Regions from separate parts of the Terrabacter sp. P2_E3 genome, predicted to be linked through region 1. Evidence: predicted binding sites of a transcription regulator. Region 1 holds the regulator's gene; each other region holds the start of a gene.
What was found. Region 1 encodes HrcA, which represses chaperone genes, less so after heat shock. Its sites were predicted from a motif close to TTNGCACTCGNNNNNNNCGAGTGCNAA; they were not measured.

Region 2: groL (chaperonin GroEL) is a predicted target of HrcA. The motif match lies at 2,190-2,216, and genes of this name have one in related genera.
Region 3: groES (co-chaperone GroES) is a predicted target of HrcA. The motif match lies at 4,483-4,509, and genes of this name have one in related genera.

What each region holds. Positions count from the first base shown of each region.
Region 1 is NZ_JBFUEN010000009.1:76,934-86,040, forward strand. Features, by position in the region: gene hemW (radical SAM family heme chaperone HemW) at 1-291, shown strand, start outside; gene AC1DW8_RS12765 (aldehyde dehydrogenase family protein) at 318-1,814, shown strand; gene AC1DW8_RS12770 (CHAP domain-containing protein) at 1,956-3,674, shown strand; gene AC1DW8_RS12775 (DUF3097 domain-containing protein) at 3,747-4,631, opposite strand; gene hrcA (heat-inducible transcriptional repressor HrcA) at 4,799-5,842, shown strand; gene dnaJ (molecular chaperone DnaJ) at 5,925-7,058, shown strand; gene AC1DW8_RS12790 (16S rRNA (uracil(1498)-N(3))-methyltransferase) at 7,077-7,820, shown strand; gene AC1DW8_RS12795 (Gmad2 immunoglobulin-like domain-containing protein) at 7,903-9,087, opposite strand; gene AC1DW8_RS12800 (RNA polymerase sigma factor) at 9,084-9,107, opposite strand, start outside.
Region 2 is NZ_JBFUEN010000002.1:68,960-72,888, forward strand. Features, by position in the region: gene AC1DW8_RS02080 (MBL fold metallo-hydrolase) at 96-989, opposite strand; gene AC1DW8_RS02085 (hypothetical protein) at 1,094-1,642, shown strand; gene AC1DW8_RS02090 (HIT family protein) at 1,688-2,113, shown strand; gene groL (chaperonin GroEL) at 2,335-3,929, shown strand, end outside.
Region 3 is NZ_JBFUEN010000004.1:183,731-192,837, reverse strand. Features, by position in the region: gene AC1DW8_RS06960 (hypothetical protein) at 1-806, opposite strand, end outside; gene AC1DW8_RS06955 (sigma-70 family RNA polymerase sigma factor) at 821-1,387, opposite strand; gene AC1DW8_RS06950 (WhiB family transcriptional regulator) at 1,800-2,087, shown strand; gene groL (chaperonin GroEL) at 2,283-3,899, opposite strand; gene groES (co-chaperone GroES) at 4,034-4,330, opposite strand; gene AC1DW8_RS06935 (class I SAM-dependent methyltransferase) at 4,569-5,810, shown strand; gene AC1DW8_RS06930 (SRPBCC domain-containing protein) at 5,994-6,482, opposite strand; gene AC1DW8_RS06925 (metalloregulator ArsR/SmtB family transcription factor) at 6,479-6,814, opposite strand; gene AC1DW8_RS06920 (PfkB family carbohydrate kinase) at 6,950-7,780, opposite strand; gene AC1DW8_RS06915 (nucleoside hydrolase) at 7,780-9,107, opposite strand, start outside.

The DNA of each region.
Region 1 (9,107 bases):
AAGCACCCCAGTGCGTATGCCGCCCGGCTGGGTGCGGGGGAGTCGCCCGCCCAAGCGCGCGAGATGCTCACCGACGACCAGCGCTACGACGAGCGTGTGCTGCTCGGCACACGCCTCGTCGAGGGACTGCCGGTCTCCGATCTGCGAGGATCGGGTCGCACCGCCGTGGCCGGCCTCATCGCCGACGGACTGCTCGACGGCACGGCCGTCCTGCGGGACTCGCGTCTCGTCCTGACCCGGCGCGGGCGCCTGCTCGCGGACACGGTGGTGCACCGGCTCCTCGCCTCCTGAGGAGCCCTCGACGAGGAAGGCCCCCGATGAGCGAGACCCTGTCGACGACCACCGGTGACGCGGCGGACTCCCACGCGAGCCGCGGAGCGGTGTCCCACGCCGCGGAGGTCGTCGCCGCGGCCCGACGCGCCTTCGACGACGGGGTCACCAAGCCCCGGGAGTGGCGCGTCGCCCAGCTGCGGGCCCTGCGCTCGCTGCTCGTCGACCACGAGGACGAGCTCGCCGAGGCGCTGCACGCCGACCTCGGCAAGAGCGCCACCGAGGCCTGGGTCACCGAGACCGGCTTCGTCGTGCGCGAGATCGACCACACGCTGCGCCACCTTCGGTCGTGGACCGCCCCGCGCCGCGTGCCGGTGCCGCTCTCGCTCGCACCCGGCCGGGCCAAGGTCGTGCGGGAGCCGCTCGGTGTCGTCCTCGTCATCGCGCCGTGGAACTACCCGGTCCAGCTGTGCCTCGCCCCGCTCGTGGGCGCGCTCGCCGCCGGCAACGCCGTCGTCCTCAAGCCGAGCGAGGTCGCCCCCGCCACCTCGCGGGTGCTCGCACGCCTGTTGCCCCTGAAGCTCGACGCCGCGGCAGTCCACGTCGTCGAGGGTGCGGTCCCGGAGACGACCGCGCTGCTCGCCGAGCGTTTCGACCACATCTTCTACACCGGCAACGGAGTCGTCGGCCGGGTCGTCCTCGAGGCAGCCGCCCGTCACCTGACGCCGGTGACGCTCGAGCTCGGGGGCAAGTCCCCGGCCTACGTGGCCGACGATGCCGACCTCGAGGTGACCGCCCGGCGGCTCGTCTGGGGCAAGTTCACCAATGCTGGCCAGACGTGCGTGGCGCCCGACTACGTGCTCGCGAGCCGCTCGACGCTCGATGCCCTCAAACCCCTTCTCAGGCAAGCGATCCGAGAGGCGTTCGGTGACGACCCGTCGGCATCGGCCGACTACGGCCGGATCGTCAACGCGCGCCACTTCGAGCGGCTCACCGCTCTCGTCGACCCGGCCAGGGTCGTTGCCGGCGGTCGGTCCGACGTGTCCACGCGCTACCTCGAGCCGACTCTGGTCGAGGTCGACGACGCGGACGACCCGCGTGAGCTCGTCATGCGTGAGGAGATCTTCGGGCCCGTCCTGCCTCTCGTCGCCGTCGACGGGCTCGACGCGGCGATCGACGTCGTCAACCGACGTGACAAGCCGCTGGCGCTCTACGTCTTCACGAGCTCCGACGAGGTGCGTCAGCGCTTCGTGCGCGACACCTCGTCCGGCGCGCTCGGCTTCAACATCCCCCTCGCGCACCTCGCCGTCCCCGGCCTGCCCTTCGGTGGGGTGGGGCCCAGCGGCATGGGCGCGTACCACGGCGAGCGGTCCGTCGCGCTCTTCTCGCACGACAAGGCCGTGCTCACGCTGCCCACCAGGCCCGACACCACGGTCTGGGTGCGACCGCCCTTCACCTCGCTCAAGGAGCAGGTCATCGCCCGCCTCGCCGTCCCCGGCCGCCGGCGACGCGAGGACCGCTCGGAGCCGCAGCAGCACAAATGACAGCCGTGTCACTAACACAGGAGTGGTCCGAGGTCACGTAGATCTCTCGCGTGTCGCATGGGATTTCTGGGAAACCAGTGATCGTGTGGCCCGATTGTCCTAGATTGCCGAGAGCACCCACGGCGACCACGGGAGACACCGATGCCACTCGAGCGCGACCCCATGGCCGAGCCACGTCTCTCCGGGCCCGGCACCGCCGCCGCTCGGGGGCGCCGTCCCGCACGGACGCGCACCGGCGCCGTGCTCCTCGCGCTGGTCGCGCTCCTGCTCGGCGCCGTCGGGACGGTCGGTCGGGCGGGACCGGCCCGCTCCGCCGAGTGGATCGTGCTGTGCACCGGCTACGACCCGTGCCAGGCGGCCGGCTACCCGAACTCGGGCTACAAGGACAACAGCGCCACGAGCTACTGGCGCCAGTCGACGGGGCACAACTGCACGAACTACGTCGCCTACCGCCTTGTCAAGAACGGCCTGCCCAACACCAAGCCCGCCACCTTGTCCGGCAACGCCTACAACTGGGGTCCGGCCTTCCCGAGCCAGACCAACGACGACCCTGCCGTCGGCTCGGTCGCCTGGTGGAACACCTCCTTCTCCTCGACGGGACACGTCGCCTACGTCGAGAAGGTGGTGTCGGCCGACGAGATCCTCGTGTCCGAGGACAACTGGGGTGGCGACTTCAAGTGGCGCAAGGTCACCCGGGCCGGCGGCAAGTGGCCCAACGGCTTCATCCACCTCAAGGACCAGGGCGCGACGGTCGTCGACACCGATGTCTACCGCCCCGTGACCCCCACCCGGCTGCTCGACACCCGCACCGGCCTCGGGGCTCCGGCCGCCAAGGTCGCGGCCGGCACGTCGATCGGCCTGCAGGTCAGCGGCCGAGGCGGCGTCCCGAGCGGCGGGGTCGGCACCGCGTTCCTCAACGTGACGGTCACCGCGCCCGCCGCGGCCGGCTACCTCACGAGCTACCCGTCCGGTGTGACCCGGCCCGGCTCCCGCAGCGTCACCTACCCGGCCGCCGGCACGATCAGCGAGCTCGTCCCGGCCCGGCTCGGCACCGACGGCAAGGTCCGGCTCTACACCTCGGCGGCGGCGCACCTCGTCGCGGAGGTCGTCGGGTGGTACCCCACGACGGGGCACCTCGTCTCCGTCACGCCGGCCCGTGTCCTCGACACGCGCACCGGTCTCGGCACCGCCCAGGTGCGCGTGCCCGCGAACGGCAGCGTCGACCTGCCGGTGGCCGGCGCCGGCATCGTCCCGAGCACGGGGGCGTCGGCCGTCGTCCTCGCCGTCTCGGCGGCCGCGCCCAGCGCGGGCGGCTGGCTGACGGCATACCCGACGGGGACGACCCGGCCGACGACCGCGCACGTGCGCTACGACGCGGACGCCGCCATGACGGGCGTCGTCGTGTCGCGGATCGGCACCGGCGGCAAGGTGACCATCCAGTCCACGGCCGAGACCGACCTGCTCGTCGACGTGGTCGGCTGGTTCAGGACGGGCGGTGACCACGTCGCGCTCGCCCCGTCACGAGTGCTCGACACGCGCATCGGGCTCGGTGCCCCGACGGGGCGCGTCGCGGCGGGCTCGACCGTCTCGGTGCCCGTCCTCGGCCGGGCCGGGGTGCCCACCGTCGGGGTGGCGGCCGTGTCGATCACCCTGACGCCCATCGCGCCGACGGCGACGACCGCCGTGACGGCGTACGCCTCGGGCACGACCCGACCGACCCCCGCGAACGTCACCGTGGCCTCGGGCCGCGCCCGGGTCAACGCCGTCGTCGTCCCCGTCGGCGCCGACGGGGCGATCACGGTGCACACGAGCGCGGCGTCCTACCTCGTCGTCGACGTCCAGGGCTACCTCAAGAAGTGACCTGGGGGACCTGGGCGACCTGGGCGACCTGGGCGCCCTGCCCGCCACGGCGTCCCGGGCGCCCGTCGCCGCTCAGGCGCCGGGCTCGGTGACGAAGTCGATGAGCTCCTCGACGCTCGCGAGCAGCGTCGGCTCGAGGTCGGCGTAGGTGCGCACCGTGCCGAGGATCCGCTTCCACGCGTTGGCGATGTCGGCCTGGCTCGCGTGGGCCCAGCCGAGCTCGGCGCAGATGCCGTGCTTCCACGACGTCCCGCGCGGGATGACCGGCCACTGCTGCCAGCCGAGCCGTTCCGGGCGCACGGACTGCCAGACGTCGACGTAGGGGTGGCCGAGGATGCGCACGTGCTGGGACAGGCCCGGGAGCGCCTGGGCCTGCGCGACGATGCGGGCCTCCTTGGTGCCGGGGACGAGGTGGTCGACGAGCACGCCGAGGCGCCGACCGGGTCCCGGCTGGAACTCGGAGATGATGCCGGCGAGGTCGTCGACGCCGTCCATGAGTTCGACGACGACGCCCTCGACGCGCAGGTCGTCGCCCCAGACCTTCTCCACGAGCTCGGCGTCGTGACGACCCTCGACGTAGATCCGCGACCCGCTCGCGACGCGCGCTCGCGCTCCCTCGACGGCGACCGAGCCGCTCGCGGTCCGGGACGCGGCCCGGCGGGCGTCGGCGAGGGCAGCGCCGGCGGCGGCCTGCGGGGGAGTGAGTGTCACCGGGGCGCCGTCGACGAGGAAGCCCGGGCCGAGGGGGAAGGCCTTGGTGCGCCCGCGGCGGTCCTCGAGGTGGACGACGTGCATGCCGCCGGCCTTCTCGACCCGCACGACGGCGCCGACCCAGCCGGTCTCGACCTCCTCGACGACGAGGTCGGGCTCGGCCGGGGTCGGGGTCGACCGGCCGCGGCGCGGGGCACGCCAGTCGCCGCTGAGCACGTCGGATCCGTAGCGATCGTTGGGGGACACGACTAGGGAGGGTATGCCGCTTGGTGGACCCGGACGCAGCCGCCACGCGGGCGGGGTCGGAGCTGCCCCGACGGCATACGGTTGGATGAAATCGGAGATCCGCGAGGCACGACGTAGACTTGGCACTCGTCGATCGAGAGTGCCAGACCCGTGAAGGAGGGGACGCGATGAGCGAGGACCGCAGGCTGATGGTGCTGCGCGCGATCGTGCAGGACTACGTCCAGACCTCCGAGCCCGTGGGGAGCCGGGCCCTCGTCGAGCGCCACCACCTCGGCGTCAGCGCCGCGACCGTGCGCAACGACATGGCCCTGCTCGAGGAGGAGGGCCTCATCCACGCGCCGCACACGTCGGCCGGGCGCGTGCCCACCGATGCCGGCTACCGCGTCTTCGTCGACCGGCTGAGCGCCGTCAAGCCCCTCGGGTCGGGCGAGCGCCGGGCCATCGGCCAGTTCCTCGAGGGCGCCGTCGACCTCGACGACGTCGTCGACCGCACCGTGCGCCTGCTCGCGAGCCTGACCCGTCAGGTCGCCGTCGTGCAGTACCCCTCGCTCACGCGGTCGACGGTGCGCCACATCGAGCTCGTGCCGATGGGGTCCTCGCACCTGATGATCGTGCTCATCGTCAACACCGGGCGCGTCGAGCAGCGCGTCGTCGACACGGGCCGCGTGCTCTCCGACGGCACGGGCGAGGCGCTGGTCGCCTCGATCCGCGCGCGCATCAACGAGGTGGCGGCCGGCGTGCCGTTCACCGTGGCCGCGACCCGCCTTCGGCGCCTCGTCGACGAGGCCGACGAGGCCGACCGTGCCGCCATGGAGGCCGTGGTGTCCGCCCTCGGCGACGCCCTCGTCGAGGAGCGTGAGGAGCGCGTCGTCCTCGCCGGTCAGGCCAACCTCGCACGCGCCGGCACCGACTTCCCCCGCACCATCGGCCCGATCCTCGAGGCCCTCGAGGAGCACGTGACGCTGCTGCGCCTGCTCGGCCAGCTCGGCGACGACCCCGACCTCGTCTCCGTGCGCATCGGGTCCGAGAACCCCGTGACCGGGCTCCAGTCGACGTCCCTCGTGTCGATGGGCTACGGCTCCGGTGCCGAGCGCGTCGCGAGCCTCGGAGTGCTGGGCCCGACCCGCATGGACTACCCCACGACGATGGCCTCGGTCCGCGCCGTCGCGCGCTACGTCTCCGAGATCCTCGACGAGAACCAGGCCACCTGACCCACCTGCAGCACAGCGGCCAGTCCGCCGGCGCAGCGCCGCGCCGGAACCGAAAGCACCACGTACCAAAAGGAATCTCAGCTTGAACGACTACTACGCCGTCCTCGGGGTCTCGCGCGACGCGAGCCAGGAGGAGATCAAGAAGGCCTACCGTCGGCTCGCCCGCAAGCTGCACCCGGACGTGAATCCCGGCGCCGAGGCCGAGGAGGAGTTCAAGCGGGTCTCGCAGGCCTACGACGTGCTCTCCGACCCGCAGAAGCGCCAGTCCTTCGACATGGGCGCCGACCCCTTCGCCTCGGGCGGTGGCGCCGGTTTCGGTGCGGGACAGGGTTTCTCGTTCAGCGACGTCATGGACGCCTTCTTCGGCGCGGGCGCCCAGGCCGGCACGCGCGGACCCCGGGCCCGCGTGCAGCGCGGCCAGGACGCCCTCGTGCGCCTCGACATCGACCTGTCGAAGGCCGTCTTCGGCTCCGAGGAGGAGCTGACGCTCGACACCGCGGTCGGCTGCAAGCGCTGCGACGGCGACGGAGCCGAGCCCGGGACCGGTCGCCAGACCTGCCAGATCTGCAAGGGCGCCGGTGAGGTGCAGCAGATCCAGCGGAGCTTCCTCGGCCAGGTCATGACCTCGCGCCCGTGCGTCAACTGCCAGGGCTACGGCTCGACCCTCACCGACCCGTGCCACGACTGCTCGGGTGACGGCCGCGTGCGCACCCGTCGCTCGCTCAAGCTCAAGGTGCCCGCGGGCGTCGACACCGGCACCCGCATCCAGCTGACCGGAGAGGGCGAGGTCGGCCCCGGCAACGGGCCCAAGGCCGACCTCTACGTCGAGATCCGCGTCGTCAACCACGACACCTACACCCGTCGCGGTGACGACCTGCACTGCAACGTCGAGCTGCCCATGGCCGCGGCCGCGCTCGGCACGAGCTTCAAGCTGTCCACCTTCGACGGCATGCAGGACCTCGAGATCAAGCCCGGCACGCAGAGCGGCGACGTGCTGACCCTGCGCGGCCTCGGCGTCACCCACCTGCGCCACGGGGGTCGCGGCGACCTGCTCGTGCACGCCACGGTGCAGACGCCGACCCGCCTGACCGAGGAGCAGCGGGAGCTGCTGCACCAGTTCGCGACCCTGCGCGGCGAGGAGCGGCACGAGGGTCGCCTCACCCCCGCCAACAAGGGGCTGTTCGGCAAGCTGCGCGACGCCTTCAAGGAGAAGTGACCCCCACGTGAGCGCCCGGTGACCCACCAGCTCTTCCTCGGCGAGCCGTCCGAGGTCGCCGGCGCCGTGGTCGGGGCGTCCCTGCTCCTCGACGGTGCCGAGGGGCGCCACGCCGCGACGGTCGTGCGCATCCGACCGGGTGAGCGCTACTTCGTCGCCGACGGTGCGGGCCGGCGCGCCCTGCTCGAGGCCACCGACGTCGACCGGGCGTGGGTGCGGGGCCGCGTGATCGAGGTCAGCGACGAGGCCGAGCCGGCCCCACGCCTCGTCCTCGTCCAGGCCCTCGCCAAGGGCGACCGCGACGAGCAGGCCGTCGAGGCCGCCACCGAGCTCGGTGTCGACGAGGTCGTGCCGTGGCAGGCGGAGCGCTCCGTCGTCGTCTGGCGCGGAGACCGCGCCGCCAAGTCACTGGCCAAGTGGGCCGCGGTGGTGGCCCGGGCGACCAAGCAGTCACGCCGGTCGCGTGTGCCGGTGACGTCCCCCGCGATCGGGCTCGCTCCGCTCGTGGCCCGTGTCGGGGAGGCCGCCCTCACGCTCGTGCTCCACGAGGACGCCACCGAGCCGCTCGCGTCCGTCGAGCTGCCCGCATCGGGCGACGTGCTCGTGGTCGTCGGTCCGGAGGGTGGCATCACCGACCGCGAGATCGAGGCCCTCAGCGCCGCGGGAGCGCGACCGGTCCGGCTCGGGTCGACGATCCTGCGGGCGTCGTCCGCCGGTCCCGCCGCCCTCGCCGTCCTCAGCGCACGCACCCGCTGGACCTGACGGCATACGCCCTCTGGTTCGAGGTGATCCCGTCAGGGGTCTGGGTGCCGCGATCACCTCGAACGGGGCGGAGCGGGTCCGGTCAGCGAGCGGTCACGGGGACGAGCTGCTCCGCGATCGGCGACCCGTCCTTCGCGCTGCTGGCGAAGACGCGGACGACGTAGGCGCCGGGCGCCAGCGACGTCTTCGTGGTGAACCGGTACGTGCCGCGGTCCGGGGCACCCACCGAAGCCGTCGTGAAGCCGTGGTCGACGCGCTGGCCGTCGCGGAGGAGCTCCCACTCGACGGTGGCCTCGAACGTGCTGGCGACGCCCTTGACGGTGAGCCGTGCGCCGGCCTTGACGGCGGAGCCCCGGGCCGGCTCGTCGACCCAGACGGGTGCGACCTGGTCGAGGACCGTCATCGGGTCGGTGGGCCGCGTGAAGGACGCCGAGACCGGGTGGCCCGGTGAGACCTCGTTGCCGCCGTCGGCGAGCTCGAAGCGGACGGGCCGTGCCGTGCCCGCCGCGGCCTGTGCGGTCCAGCCGAGCTGCTCCGCGGCGAGGGAGTCCGTGCTGGTCGTGCCCGACGAGAGGCGGACGGTGATCGCGCCCGGACCGATCGTCACCGACTGCACGGTCACCCCCGACCACGCGAACGCGTAGGAGGAGCCCTTCGGCGGGGTGCCCGTCGCGAGGCGGAGCGCGGCCAGGGCCCTGGCCTCACCGGTCACGGGCGTCGTGACACCGGTCGACACGAACTCGCGGAAGAGACGGAGCTGGTCGCTGCCGGCCACGACCGGGCCGAGGTAGTAGACCGGCACGCTCGCGGTCATCGTGGCCGGAGGCGGGAGCGCGGTCGTCGCCGGGGAGGTCGGCCGCTGCGCGGTCCGGGTCGGGGTCGACGCCCGCGCGGTCGAGGTCGGGGTCGACGCCCGCGCGGTCGAGGTGGCCACGGCGGTCGGAGTCCCGGCGACCGGCGGTGTCGGCGCGGACGGCCGGTTCACGGCCCAGACGGTGCCGGCGACGAGGACGGCGGCGGCCGCCGCCACCGCAGGCACGAGCCACCGGTTGCGCCGGGACCGGGGGCCAGCGCCGGCCCCCCAGGACGACTCGTCCGACGCATGGGCGTCGGCGAGGATCGCGCCGAGTCGGTCGGTCGGGGTGATCGACCGCGCCTCGGCATCGAGGGCGCGGCGCACCCGGTCCTCGACGGGGCGCAGGCCGGCACCGATGAGGGTCGGCTCCTCGCCGGGCGTCTCGCCCGGTCGCGTCGGCTCGGTGTTCATGACAGCTCCAGGGGGTCGAT
Region 2 (3,929 bases), on a different contig from region 1:
GTTCGTGGAGTTCTTCCGGCACCACATGCCGGAAGAACTCCACGAACCGGCCACGGAAGGCTTCCGGCGCGGCGGGCGTCGGGGTGGGTGTCGCGTCAGGGGGTGGGTGGGGAGAGGTGGTCCCAGCCGCGGCGGATGGCGGAGTCCAGGTGGTCGAGGGGGTAGGGCAGGCGCGGGTCCGGCGCGTTCAACGCCTTCGTGAGCGACGCCGCGCCGAGCCGGCGCTCGCGGATCACGGCGGCGACGACAGCGATCTCGTCGCGCTGGCGGGCCACGAAGGCGCCGTCCACGGGGTGTCCGTGTCCCGGCACGACGACCGTGCGGTCCTCGGCCAGGACGAGGTGCGAGGTGAGGGTGTCGGCCCACTCGAGCGGCCAGCAGTCGTCGCCGAAGGACGGGTGGGCGCTCTCCTCGACGAGGTCGCCGAGGAACATCGCGTCGGTGTCGGGCACGAGCACGGCCACGTCTCCGTCGGTGTGGCCGCGGCCGGCATACGTCATCGTGACGACGCGGTCACCGAGGTCGATCGTCGCGTTCGAGCCGAAGGTGCGGTCGGGCCCGCGGACCACGGTCGCCATGACCTCGGCGGCGTCGCGCGCGGTGTAGCCGTACTCCGGGCCGTCTCCGGGGTCGGCCCGGAAGGCGGCCTTGATCCGCTCGGCATCGGCGTCGATGGTGCGCCCGACGTTGTCGTGGGCGTGGACGATGGCGGTCTCGAAGGCGGTGTTGCCGAAGGTGTGGTCGAAGTGGACGTGCGTGTTGACGACGTGGCGGACCTCGATGTCACGGCCGAGGCGTCGGATGTCGTCGAGGACCTGGCTGCCCTGGATGCCGCTCGCCCGCGTGTCGATGACGACGGCACCGTGACGACCGAGCACCAGGCCGACGTTGACGTCCCACTGCCGGTAGCGCGCGACGAAGACCCGGTCGGCGACCTCGACGAAGCCGGTCGTCGCCGCGGGACGGTCCCCGGCCGGCGGCGCGCTCACCCCGCGTACCTCGGTGTGATCCACGTCTCCCCGAGCATGGGACCACCGTAGCGGCCACCCTCTGAGGAGGCGTCTCCCGCCCGATTCCTCTACGTTTGTGGACCATGTCGACCGAGAACCACACCTCCACTCCCGGCTCGAAGTCCCGACGCAAGGTCCTCATCGCCGCCGTCCTCGCGGCCGTCGCACTGCTCTCGACCGGCGCCGTCGCCTACTGGTCGGGCGACAGCTGGAGCGACGAGGCGATGTCGTCCAGCGGCTTCCCCGGCCTGCCCGGCGGTGACTGGACGAGCACGACCTCTGACGACGGCTGGGGCTCGGCCGACACCTCCGCTGCCGCGACCGGCACGCCCACCGCCGCGACCGGGACCACCCGCCCCGGGACCACGCGCGCCCCGGCGACCGCCGTCGTCGAGCCGGCCTCCGACCCGACCTCGTCGGTGCCGACCACCTCGGCTCCCGCCCCGTCGTCGAGCCGGGCCACGACGCCGCCCGCGCCGTCCTCGACCGTGGCCCCGAGCCCGTCGTCGACGCCCACGAGGGGCAACCCGAACCCGAAGCCGAAGCCGACCTCGACGAAGAAGCCCACCCCGACGCCGACCCCCTCGCCGACGTCGAGCGACGGCGGCTGCTTCCTGCTCATCATCTGCTGACCTGCCCGACCGGGCCGACGCGACCAGGCGTGGGAGCCTGTCGCCATGGACTGCGTCTTCTGCTCGATCGTGGCGGGGGAGGTGCCGGCCGACGTCGTGCTCGACGAGCCGGACCTCGTCGCCTTCCTCGACCGCCGCCCGGTCTTCAAGGGTCACGTCCTGCTCGTGCCGCGACGACACGTCGACACCCTCCTCGACCTCCCGGCCGAGCTGCACGCCACGGTGCTCGGGGCCACCCAGCGCCTCGCCGCGGCCGTCGTCGGGGCGCTCGGCGCACAGGGCACGTTCGTGGCGATGAACAACGTCGTGAGCCAGTCCGTGCCGCACCTGCACGTGCACGTCGTCCCGCGCACCAAGGGCGACGGGCTGCGCGGCTTCTTCTGGCCGCGGACGACCTATGCCTCGGAGCAGGAGTCCGCCGAGCATGCCGCCCGGATCGCCGCCGCGCTGGCACCGGCCGTGGACGCCTGACCCGAGCGGACGGCATACGCCCCAGCCCGTGGGGCCAGACGTTTGCACTCTCACCCCGAGAGTGCCAATAATGGCGTTAGCACTCTCCCTAGGGGAGTGACAGAAATGGGCCGTATGCCGAGGGGCTGGGTTCGCAGCTACATGAAGCTGGGGAGACCGGTCCCGTCCGTCGCGGGCGTCATGCGGGCCACCACCAACGATTCGCGTGGAGGACCACCCGAATGGCCAAGACCATTGCGTTTGACGAAGAGGCGCGTCGCGGGCTCGAGCGGGGAATGAACATCCTCGCCGACGCCGTCCGCGTGACCCTCGGCCCCAAGGGCCGCAACGTCGTCCTGGAGAAGAAGTGGGGCGCCCCCACGATCACCAACGACGGCGTCTCGATCGCCAAGGAGATCGAGCTCGACGACCCGTACGAGAAGATCGGCGCGGAGCTCGTCAAGGAAGTTGCCAAGAAGACCGACGACGTCGCCGGTGACGGCACGACGACGGCGACCGTGCTCGCCCAGGCGATGGTGAAGGAAGGCCTGCGCAACGTGGCCGCCGGCGCCAACCCGATGGCGCTCAAGCGCGGCATCGAGAAGGCCGTCGAGGCCGTCACCGCCCGCCTGCTCGAGCAGGCCAAGGAGATCGAGACCAAGGAGCAGATCGCCTCGACCGCCAGCATCTCGGCGGCCGACGAGGAGATCGGTGCTCTCATCGCCGAGGCGATGGACAAGGTCGGCAAGGAAGGTGTCATCACCGTCGAGGACTCCAACACCATGGGCCTCGAGCTGGAGATGACGGAGGGTATGCGCTTCGACAAGGGCTACATCTCCGCCTACTTCGTCACCGACACCGAGCGCATGGAGGCCGTCCTCGACGACGCCTACGTGCTCGTCGCGAACTCCAAGATCGGCAACATCAAGGACCTCATCCCGCTCCTCGAGAAGGTCATGCAGTCGGGCAAGCCGCTGCTGATCATCGCCGAGGACATCGAGGGTGAGGCCCTCGCGACGCTCGTCGTGAACAAGATCAAGGGCACGTTCAAGTCGGTCGCCGTCAAGGCTCCCGGCTTCGGCGACCGCCGCAAGGCCATGCTCACCGACATCGCCATCCTCACCGGTGGCCAGGTCATCTCCGAGGAGGTCGGTCTCAAGCTCGAGAACGCCACCCTCGACCTGCTCGGCCGCGCTCGCAAGGTCGTCGTCACCAAGGACGAGACGACCATCGTCGAGGACGCCGAGGACCGCTCGCAGATCGAGGGCCGCATCGCCCAGATCAAGGCCGAGATCGAGAAGTCGGACTCCGACTACGACCGCGAGAAGCTCCAGGAGCGCCTCGCCAAGCTCGCCGGCGGCGTCGCCGTCATCAAGGCGGGCGCGGCCACCGAGGTCGAGCTCAAGGAGCGCAAGCACCGCATCGAGGACGCCGTCCGCAACGCGAAGGCTGCCGTCGAGGAGGGCATCGTCGCCGGTGGTGGCGTCGCTCTCATCCAGGCCGCCAAGGCGCTCGACGAGCTCGTGCTCGAGGGTGACGAGGCGACCGGCGCCAACATCGTGCGCGTCGCGACCGAGGCCCCGCTCAAGCAGATCGCGATCAACGCCGGCCTCGAGGGTGGCGTCGTCGCGGAGAAGGTGCGCGGTCTCGAGGCCGGTCACGGTCTCAACGCCGCGTCGGGTGAGTACGTCGACCTGCTCGCCGCCGGCATCATCGACCCGGTCAAGGTGACGCGCTCGGCGCTGCAGAACGCAGCCTCGATCGCGGCGCTCTTCCTCACGACCGAGGCCGTCATCGCCGACAAGCCCGAGAAGCACGCGCCGGCCATGCCCGGTGG
Region 3 (9,107 bases), on a different contig from region 1:
CGCGTCTTGGACGCCGGGGCGGTGGGGGTGCTCGTGGCGAGCGTGGCCTGCGGGACGACCTCGGACGTGCCCGTCGGGGTGGGAGTCGGCGTGGCCGTCGGCGTCACGGTGGCCTTCTTCCCGCCCTTGGTGCCGACGGCTGGCTTCTTGCCGTTGTTCGTCGCCTGCGGCGTGCCGGTCTGGCCACCGCCGGCCGCGGTGCCGCCCTGCGGGTTGCCGACCTGACCGCTTCCGACCTGACCGCTTCCCGTCTGGCCGTTGCCGGTCTGGCCCTTCTGCCCGCCGTTCAGGCCGTTCGCGACCGGACGCCCGCCCTCCGCACCGGCGCCGGCGCCGGGCATGCCGTTGGTCCCCGCAGCAGCCGCGCGGCCCTGGGCGGCGACCACCGCGGCGGGCAGCAGCACGATCGTGCCGTCCTCGGCGCGCGCGAGGACGAGTCCCCTGGCCTCGGTGGTGCCCGAGGTCTGCGGGAGGCCGAGGCGCGCCAGCAGCGCGCTGGGGCTGTCGCTCCGGGCGCTCTCGTCCATCTTCTTGACGATGCGGGCGCGGTCGGCCTGGCTCGGACCGTTGGTCGGGAGCGTGACGGCGGCCGCGACCCCGGCACCGGACGCTGCGACCGCGAGGGCCGCGAAGGCCCCGAGGTAGCGGTGCTTGTTGGCGACCCGTCGGCGCCCGGTGCGCGAGGGCAGCGGGGTGTCGGCGTGGGCCGCGAGGGCACCGAGCAACGCGGCGACCGGCTCGGACCCGGCGTCCACGCGGCCGGCGAGGCGGTCGAGCAGCAGGTCGTCGGCGATGAGGTCGCTCATGGGAGACAGGTCGTTCACGCGACGTCACCCGCTCCGGCCTCGGCGATCATCGCGCGGAGCCTCGTCAGAGCCCGGTGCTGGGCGACACGGATCGCGCCGGCAGACATGCCGAGCGCGGCCGCGGTCTCGTCGGTACTCATGCCGACGGCGACGCGCAGCGTGAGGATCTCGCGCTGCTGGCCGGGCAGCTGCTGCATGAGGGCCATCGCCGTCGCGGCGTCGTCGCGCATGACGGCGACGTACTCGGGCGACGGACCGTCGTCAGGTCCGTCGGGGACGTCGGCCACGGGTGAGGGTCCGCGCATCGCGGCACGCTGGGCGTCGGCGAGCTTGCGGGAGGTGATGGTGTAGACGAACGCCTCGAACGGCAGCCCGCGCTCCTGGTAGGTCGGCAGGGCGGTCACGACGGCCATGCACACCTCCTGAGCGACGTCCTGGGCTGTGTCCTCGGCGCCGAAGCGGCCGAGGCGGACGCGGGAGTACCGCAGGGCCATGTCCCTGACGCGCGCCAGCAGCACGTCGCGCGCGTTGTCGTCACGCGCGGCGAGAGCCGCGAGCTCACGAAGCGATGGAGCGTCCATCCGCTCCATCGCACCAACGCCGCCGGGTGTTACGCCGGTGTGCGTGGACCAACCAAGACCCATGTGAGTCCTCGTCCCCCCGAACTGTTGTCTGTGCAGGCGACGCCTTCGTCTGCGCCGCCGTCTTCGTCTGCGCCGCCGTCTTCGTCTGCGCCGCCGTCGGTGCTCGCCCAGAGCGGGGCCATGGTAGTGCGAACGGACCCCTCGGGACGAGTTCGGATGGTCGGATCCGACTCCTTGGACGAGCATGCCATCCAGATGGCAATTCTTGAACAAGTCCTTAAGATTCCGCTCTTTATCCGTGATCGCGTGCCCGGTTAGCGTCGATTCCGCGGTCCCGCGACCCCACCACACGCACCGAGCGGGCCGGTACGACACGGCGGGCACCCCCGCCCGACCGAGAGACGAGTTCATGGCCGAGATCACCCGCCTGCCCGGACCGGTAGCCGACCTCTGGGACTGGCAGCTGGACGGGGCCTGCCGAGGCGTCAGCCCCGAGGTCTTCTTCCACCCCGAGGGCGAGCGCGGCCCACGCCGTCGCAACCGGGACGCCCAGGCCAAGGCCGTGTGCGCCGCCTGTCCCGTCGTGGCCCAGTGCCGCTCGCACGCCCTCGAGGTCCGCGAGCCGTACGGCGTCTGGGGCGGGCTGACCGAGGCCGAGCGCGAGGTCCTCTACGACGGCATCCAGGAGGCCTCCTGACCGTCTGACGGTCGCCGGCACACGCCGCCGACGACCGACACAGCCGCTCGACCGGACCGCGAGACACGACGGGGTCGCGGAGGTCGAGACGCAGCGAGGGCCGCTCCCCGTCGGGGAGCGGCCCTCGCTGTCGTGCCGGGGCGTGGGACCAGGGCCCGTCAAGGACCCCGGTCGTATGCCGTGTCGCGCGGTCGGTCAGTGACCGTGACCGTGGCCGTGACCGCCGGCCGCCGGCTCCTCGTCCTCGGGCTTGTCGACGACGAGCGTGTCGGTCGTGAGGATCATCGACGCGATGGACTCGGCGTTGCGCAGCGCGGAACGGGTGACCTTGACCGGGTCGATGACGCCGGCGGCGATGAGGTCGCCGTACTCGCCCGTCGCCGCGTTGAGGCCCTGGCCGATGGGCAGCTCGGCCACCTTGGAGGTGACGACGTAGCCCTGGAGGCCGGCGTTCTCGGCGATCCAGCGCAGCGGCTCGGCGACGGCCTTGCGCACGATGGACGCGCCGGTGGCCTCGTCGCCGGTCAGCTCGAGGGCGTCGATGGCGGACGCGGCGTGGATGAGGGCGGTGCCGCCACCGGCGACGATGCCCTCCTCGATGGCCGCGCGGGTCGCCGAGATGGCGTCCTCGATGCGGTGCTTCTTCTCCTTGAGCTCGACCTCGGTGTGCGCGCCGACCTTGATGACGCAGACGCCACCGGCGAGCTTGGCGAGGCGCTCCTGGAGCTTCTCGCGGTCCCAGTCGGAGTCGGTGCGCTCGATCTCGGCCTTGATCTGGTGGACGCGGCCGGAGACCTCGCCCTCCTCGCCGTTGCCGTCGATGATCGTCGTGTTGTCCTTGGTGAGGACGACGCGACGGGCCTGGCCGAGGACGGTCAGGTCGGCCTGGTCGAGGCTGAGCCCGACCTCGGGCGCGATGACCTGGCCACCGGTCAGGATGGCGATGTCCTGGAGCATGGCCTTGCGGCGGTCGCCGAAGCCGGGGGCCTTGACTGCGGCGACGTTGAACGTGCCGCGGATCTTGTTGACGACGAGCGTCGAGAGGGCCTCGCCGTCGACGTCCTCGGCGATGATGAGCAGCGGCTTGCCGGACTGCACGACCTTCTCGAGGACCGGGAGCACCTCGGCGACCGAGGAGATCTTGCCCTGGTTGATGAGCACGTAGGCGTCCTCGAGGACGGTCTCCATGCGCTCGGTGTCGGTGACGAAGTACGCCGAGAGGTAGCCCTTGTCGAACTGCATGCCCTCGGTGAACTCGAGCTCGGTCGCCGTCGTCGAGGACTCCTCGACGGTGATGACGCCGTCCTTGCCGACCTTGTCGAACGCCTCGCCGATGAGACCACCGAGGGTGGCGTCCTGGGCGGAGAGCGTCGCCACGGAGGCGATCTCGTCCTTGCCGTCGACCTCGCGGGCGTTCTCGAGAAGGCGGTCGTTGACCGCGGTGACGGCCTTGTCCATGCCGCGCTTGAGGGCGGCCGGGGCGGCGCCGGCGGCGACGTTGCGCAGGCCCTCCTTGACCATGGCCTGGGCGAGGACGGTCGCGGTCGTCGTGCCGTCACCGGCGACGTCGTTGGTCTTGGTCGCGACCTCCTTGGCGAGCTGGGCGCCGAGGTTCTCGTAGGGGTCCTCGAGCTCGATCTCGCGGGCGATGGTCACGCCGTCGTTCGTGATCGTGGGGGCGCCCCACTTCTTGTCGATGACGACGTTGCGGCCCTTCGGGCCGAGCGTCACCTTGACGGCGTTGGCGAGCGCGTCAACGCCGCGCTCGAGCGACTTGCGGGCGGAGTCGTCGAACTCCAGCTGCTTGGCCATGGTGTTCCTTTGGCTCGGGTTGCTTTGTGGTTCTTGGGAATCCGGGCATCTGCGAGCATGCCCGGTCAAACGAGACGCACCCCGGGGAGACCCCAGCGGGGCTCACCGGGGTGCGGTCACGGCATACGGCTGGGTCAGCCGACGATGGCGAGGACGTCGCGGGCCGAGAGGATCAGGAACTCCTCGCCGCCGTACTTGACCTCGGTGCCGCCGTACTTGCTGTAGATGACCTTGTCGCCGACCTTGACGTCGAGCGGGACGCGCTCGGTGCCGGTGTCGTTGAAGCGGCCGGGGCCGACAGCGAGGACCTCGCCCTCCTGGGGCTTCTCCTTGGCCGTGTCCGGGATGACGAGGCCGGACGCAGTGGTCTGCTCGGCCTCGAGGGACTTGACGACGATGCGGTCTTCGAGCGGCTTGATGGAAACCGACACGGTGGTGACCTTCCCTTCGGGACAGTCGGAAAACTGACTACGGACTGTGGGCTCTTCGAGGCTGGCCGCCGTCGCGGGGGTCGACCTCCCTCGATGAGGGTGCTGGCACTTTCAGGTCGAGAGTGCCAACAGGATGAAATCTAGGTTTGTCATTAGCACTCGGTCAAGTCGAGTGCCAGATTCGTCGGCGCGCCGCGGCCCGGACGGGCGCACCCACCGGCGCTGGCAGGATGAGGCCATGGATGCCGCCATGGTCGATCGCCTCTCCGCAGGTGAGGGCTGGGCCCTGCTCCAGTCGCTGCCTCCCTACGACGAGGACGGCTCGCTGCACCTGCAGGGCCGACTGCGCGAGGCGGGCTTCGCGGCCGACCTCGTCGCGGCCGCCATGACCCAGTCGCGGCTGCGCTCGCGCGGCACCGAGAAGTTCGGCGACTTCGCCGCCGGCATGCTCTTCACCTCCGACGGGCTCGAGCAGTCGACGCGCCTCGCCATCGCCGCGCGACACGCCCACCGGTATGCCGCTGCCGGGGTCCGCGACGTCTACGACCTCGGGTGCGGGCTGGGCGCCGACGCCATGGCGTTCGCCGGTCTCGACCTCACCGTCAACGCCGTCGACGCCGACGACACGACCGCCCGCATCGCCGCGGTCAACCTGCGCCACTGGCCGTCAGCCCGGGTGACGCACGGGCTCGCCGAGGACGTACACCTCCCGCAGGGCGAGGGGCGACGGCACCTCGGGCTGTGGCTCGACCCGGCCCGCCGCGTCACCGGCGTGGCCGACATCAGCGGGCGCACGAAGCGCGTCTTCTCGCTCGACGCGATCTCGCCGTCGTGGTCACAGGTGCTCGACTTCGCGGAGCAGGTGCCGGCGACGGGGGCCAAGCTCTCCCCCGCGTTCCCGCACGGCTCGGTCCCGTCGGGGGCGGAGGCGCAGTGGACGTCGTGGCACGGCGAGGTGCTCGAGTGCGCAGTCTGGTGGGGACCGCTCGTCTCGACCGCCGGACGGACCGCCGCCGTGTGCACCGAGACCTCGACGTCCGTCGTCACGGATCAGGACGCGGTCGACGGCGGCCAGAGACCCGGCCTCGGGTCGGTGACCGACATCGGCGAGTGGCTCTACGAGCCGGACCGGGCCGTCATCCGGGCCGGGCTCACGGGGGCGCTCGTGGCGGCCGTCGACGGCGCCGAGCTCGCGACGGGCGTCGGTTACGTCTCGAGCGGCGTCGCGCGCGAGCTGCCGTGGGCGCGGCGCTTCCGGGTCGTCGAGGCGATGCCCCTGTCGACGAAGCGGCTCGCCCGCTGGCTGCGCGACCACGGCCACGACCGGGTGACCATCAAGAAGCGTGGCGTGACTCTCGACGCCGACCTGCTGCGCCGGCAGCTGAAGATGACCGGCCGCGGCAAGGGCGGCTCCGAGGCGACGCTCGTCCTGACACGCGTCGGCGGCGGCCAGGTCGCCCTCGTCGTCACCCCCGCCTGACCGGCAGCCCCGGCTGACCGGCGCCCCCGGCTGCCAAAGCGACCGCCGCCGCTCGCGGCGTGCAGCGTCGGCGGGCGCCCGTCTCCGACGTGGCGTTCCAGCGTCAGCGGCCCGCCGCCGATGCCGCTCCCGGCAACAGACGCCTCGGCGCTCCTCGACCGAGCGCGACGGCCGCCACGGGCTTCAGGCGATGGCGGCGTAGAGCGCGTGCAGGGCGCTCCACGTGGCGTCCCAGTCCGCCATCGCAGCATCAGCGACGTCCGACTCCAGGCGACGCACGTAGGTGTCCCAGCCCGCGGCATACCCCGCTGCCTGGGCGCCGGTGAGCCGCTCGTGCCGCAGGTGCAGGCGGGCGCCCTCCCCGTCGGCGATGACCTCGGCGGTGACGACCGACCGCACGTCGCCGAGCGGCCACTCCCAGACGAGCCGGCTCGGCGCCTCGCACACCACCACGCGGCACACCGGGGTGTCGGCGTCGTCGAAGTGGATGGTGAAGTCGCCACCGGGTCGCAGCTCCCCCTGGACGGGGGCGAACCACCGCGCGAGGCGGTCGGGCTCGGTGCACGCCCGCCAGAGGTCGTCGGGCGACGTCGCGTAGTGCCGGTCGAAGACGACCGCCACCTCCTCGCCGTCGCGCTCGATCCGGCCCAGCACCTGCGTCAGCTCGCTCATCGGTGTCCCTGTCCCTGTCGTCGGGCCCGCGCGCCGCGGGCGATCTCGGTGTCGAGGGCGTCGAGGCGCCGCCCCCAGAACGAGCGGACCTCGCGGCACCACTGCTCGACCTCGTCGAGGGCGCCCGGCGCGAGCCGGTAGACGCGCCGTTGCCCGACGGCCTCGGCCTCGACGACACCGGCCTCCCGCAGCACGCGCAGGTGCCTCGAGATGCCCGGCCGCGCGGCGTCGAAGAGCGCCGCGACCTCGCCGGCCGTCAGCTCCTCACGGGCGAGGTGCTCGACGATGGTCCGCCGGGTCGGGTCGGTCAACGCGTCCCAGGTCCCACTCACGACCAAAGGGTAACCCTTGCGTTACGTAACGCACAAGGTACGCCTGTTCGCAACACATCGAGTAGGTCACGACCCACCGGGATCGGATCCTGGTGGGTCGTGACCTGCTCGGTGTGTTGCGGGGTGGGGTGGGGGTCAGAGTGCGGCGTCCGGCTGGGCCCCGACCCAGCGCACGGCGGCCGCGCCGGCCGCGTTGGCCGCCTCGAGGGCGCCCTGACGGTCCGCTCCCCCGGCGAGCGCCGCTGCGAGCGCCCCGCAGAACGCGTCCCCGGCACCGACCGTGTCACCGAGGTCGCGCTTCGCCACGGGTATGCCGTCCACGCCGTCCATCCCCCAGCGCGCGCCCGCTGCCCCGAAGGTCACGAGCAGCGACTCCGGCACGAGGTCGGAGTCGGCGAGGTCGCGCATCTCCGACTCGTTGACGACGACCGGGTCGGCGAGCGCGATGACGTCGGGCGGCAGGGTGGCATACGGCGCGAGGTTGAGGACGACCCGGGCTCCCGCGGCGTGGGCCGCGCGGGCGGCGTCGGCCACCGTCGCGAGGTCGACCTCGAGCGAGCAGAGCAGCACGTCGCCGGGTCCGAGCCCTCCGGCCTGCTCGACGAGCGCCCGGTCACGCTCACCGTTGGCGCCGGCCACGACGATGATCGAGTTCTCGCCCTGCTCGTCGACGGTGATGAAGGCCGTGCCGGTCGGGGCGCTTCCGCTCGTCGACACCGCTGCGGTGTCGATGCCGAGACCGGTGAGGCGGTCGAGGTAGGCCCGGCCGGGTCCGTCGTCGCCGACCCGGGCGAGCATCGAGACGGCCGCCCCGGCCCGAGCGGCAGCCGCGGCCTGGTTGCCACCCTTACCACCGGCATACGTGCCCCCGGCCTCACCGAGGAGGGTCTCGCCGGGCACCGGGTGCCGCTCGACGAGGATGACGACGTCGACGTTGAGCGAGCCGAGGACCGCGACGCGGCCCATCAGCGCTCGCCCACCCGGCCGAGCAGGGTGTCGGCCCAGAGCCGCGCGTAGCGGGGACCGTCGACCTCGAGAGCCACGTCGACCCGCACCGGCGCCTCGCCGTGCGGGTCGTGGGCCATGTCGCCGCTCCAGTCACGCCTGTCGACGATGGTGCGTCCCCGTGACCACGTGCCGGCGAGCTCGACGCGCAGGGGCAGCGGCTCGGTCCGGATCCCGGCCCGGTCGATGACGACGCAGACGGCGCCGGCGTCACCGATGGTCGACGCGGGCCGGTCGAAGCGGGCGTTCTGGAAGCGGATCAGGCTGCCCGCGAGCTCGGCGGGGCCCCGGCCACCCACAGAGACGAGCTCGTCGGCCAGCTCGGCCGACACGACGGGCTCGTAGAAGACGTCGAGGCCGTACATCGTCACCGGGATGCCGAGGTCGGCCGCGGCGTCGAGTGCGATCGCCGCCGCCTCGGGGTCGTGGAAGACGTTGAACTCGGCCGACGCCGTCGCGTTGCCGACGTTGGCGGCGCCGCCCATGAAGACGATCTCGGAGATGCCCGACACGACGTCCGGGTAGGTCCGGAGCAGCAGGGCGATGTTCGTCAGCGGCGCGAGGGGCACGAGCGTGACCGGGCGCTCCTGCTCCGCGGCCTCACGGCAGACGTCGCGCAGCAGCTCGACGGCGTGGCGCGGGTCGGCCTTCATGGCGGCGGGCGGCCAGCCCAGGTCACCCATGCCGTCGTCCCCGTGCACGTGGCGGGCGTCGACGGGCGCCTCCAGCAGGGGCCGCTCGGCACCCCGGCCCACCGGGACGTCAGTGCGTCCCGCGGTCTCGAGGACGAGCAGCGTGTTGCGCACGACGTCGTCGACGGGGGCGTTGCCGCCGACGCACGACACGGCGCGCAGGTCGAGGGCCGGGTGCAGGGCCGTGAGGAGCAGGGCGCACGCGTCGTCGACTCCGGTGTCGACGTCGAGCACGATGGGGGTGGGTTCGGTCGTCACAGCGGCAACGTACCGGTCGGTGGCCGCCGCTGCCCCGCTGGGGACGACCGGCGTCCGAGGATAGGCTCGAACGATGCGCCCGAGCCACAGCCGACGCCGCCCGTCCATCGCCCGGTGGGCGGTCCTCGCGGCTGCCGTGACGTCCGTCGTGACCGCCTGCTCCTCCGCCCCGCCGGCCGCCGGGCCCACCGCGACGGGGACCACGACCGTCCCCTCGACCTCGGCATCGAGCGCGCCCACGACGGTCCCGCCGACGAGCGCCACCCCGTCGACGACGACCACTCCCGCCCCCACGACCACCACACCGTCGACGCCCGCCTCGTGCGCCCCGGCGATCG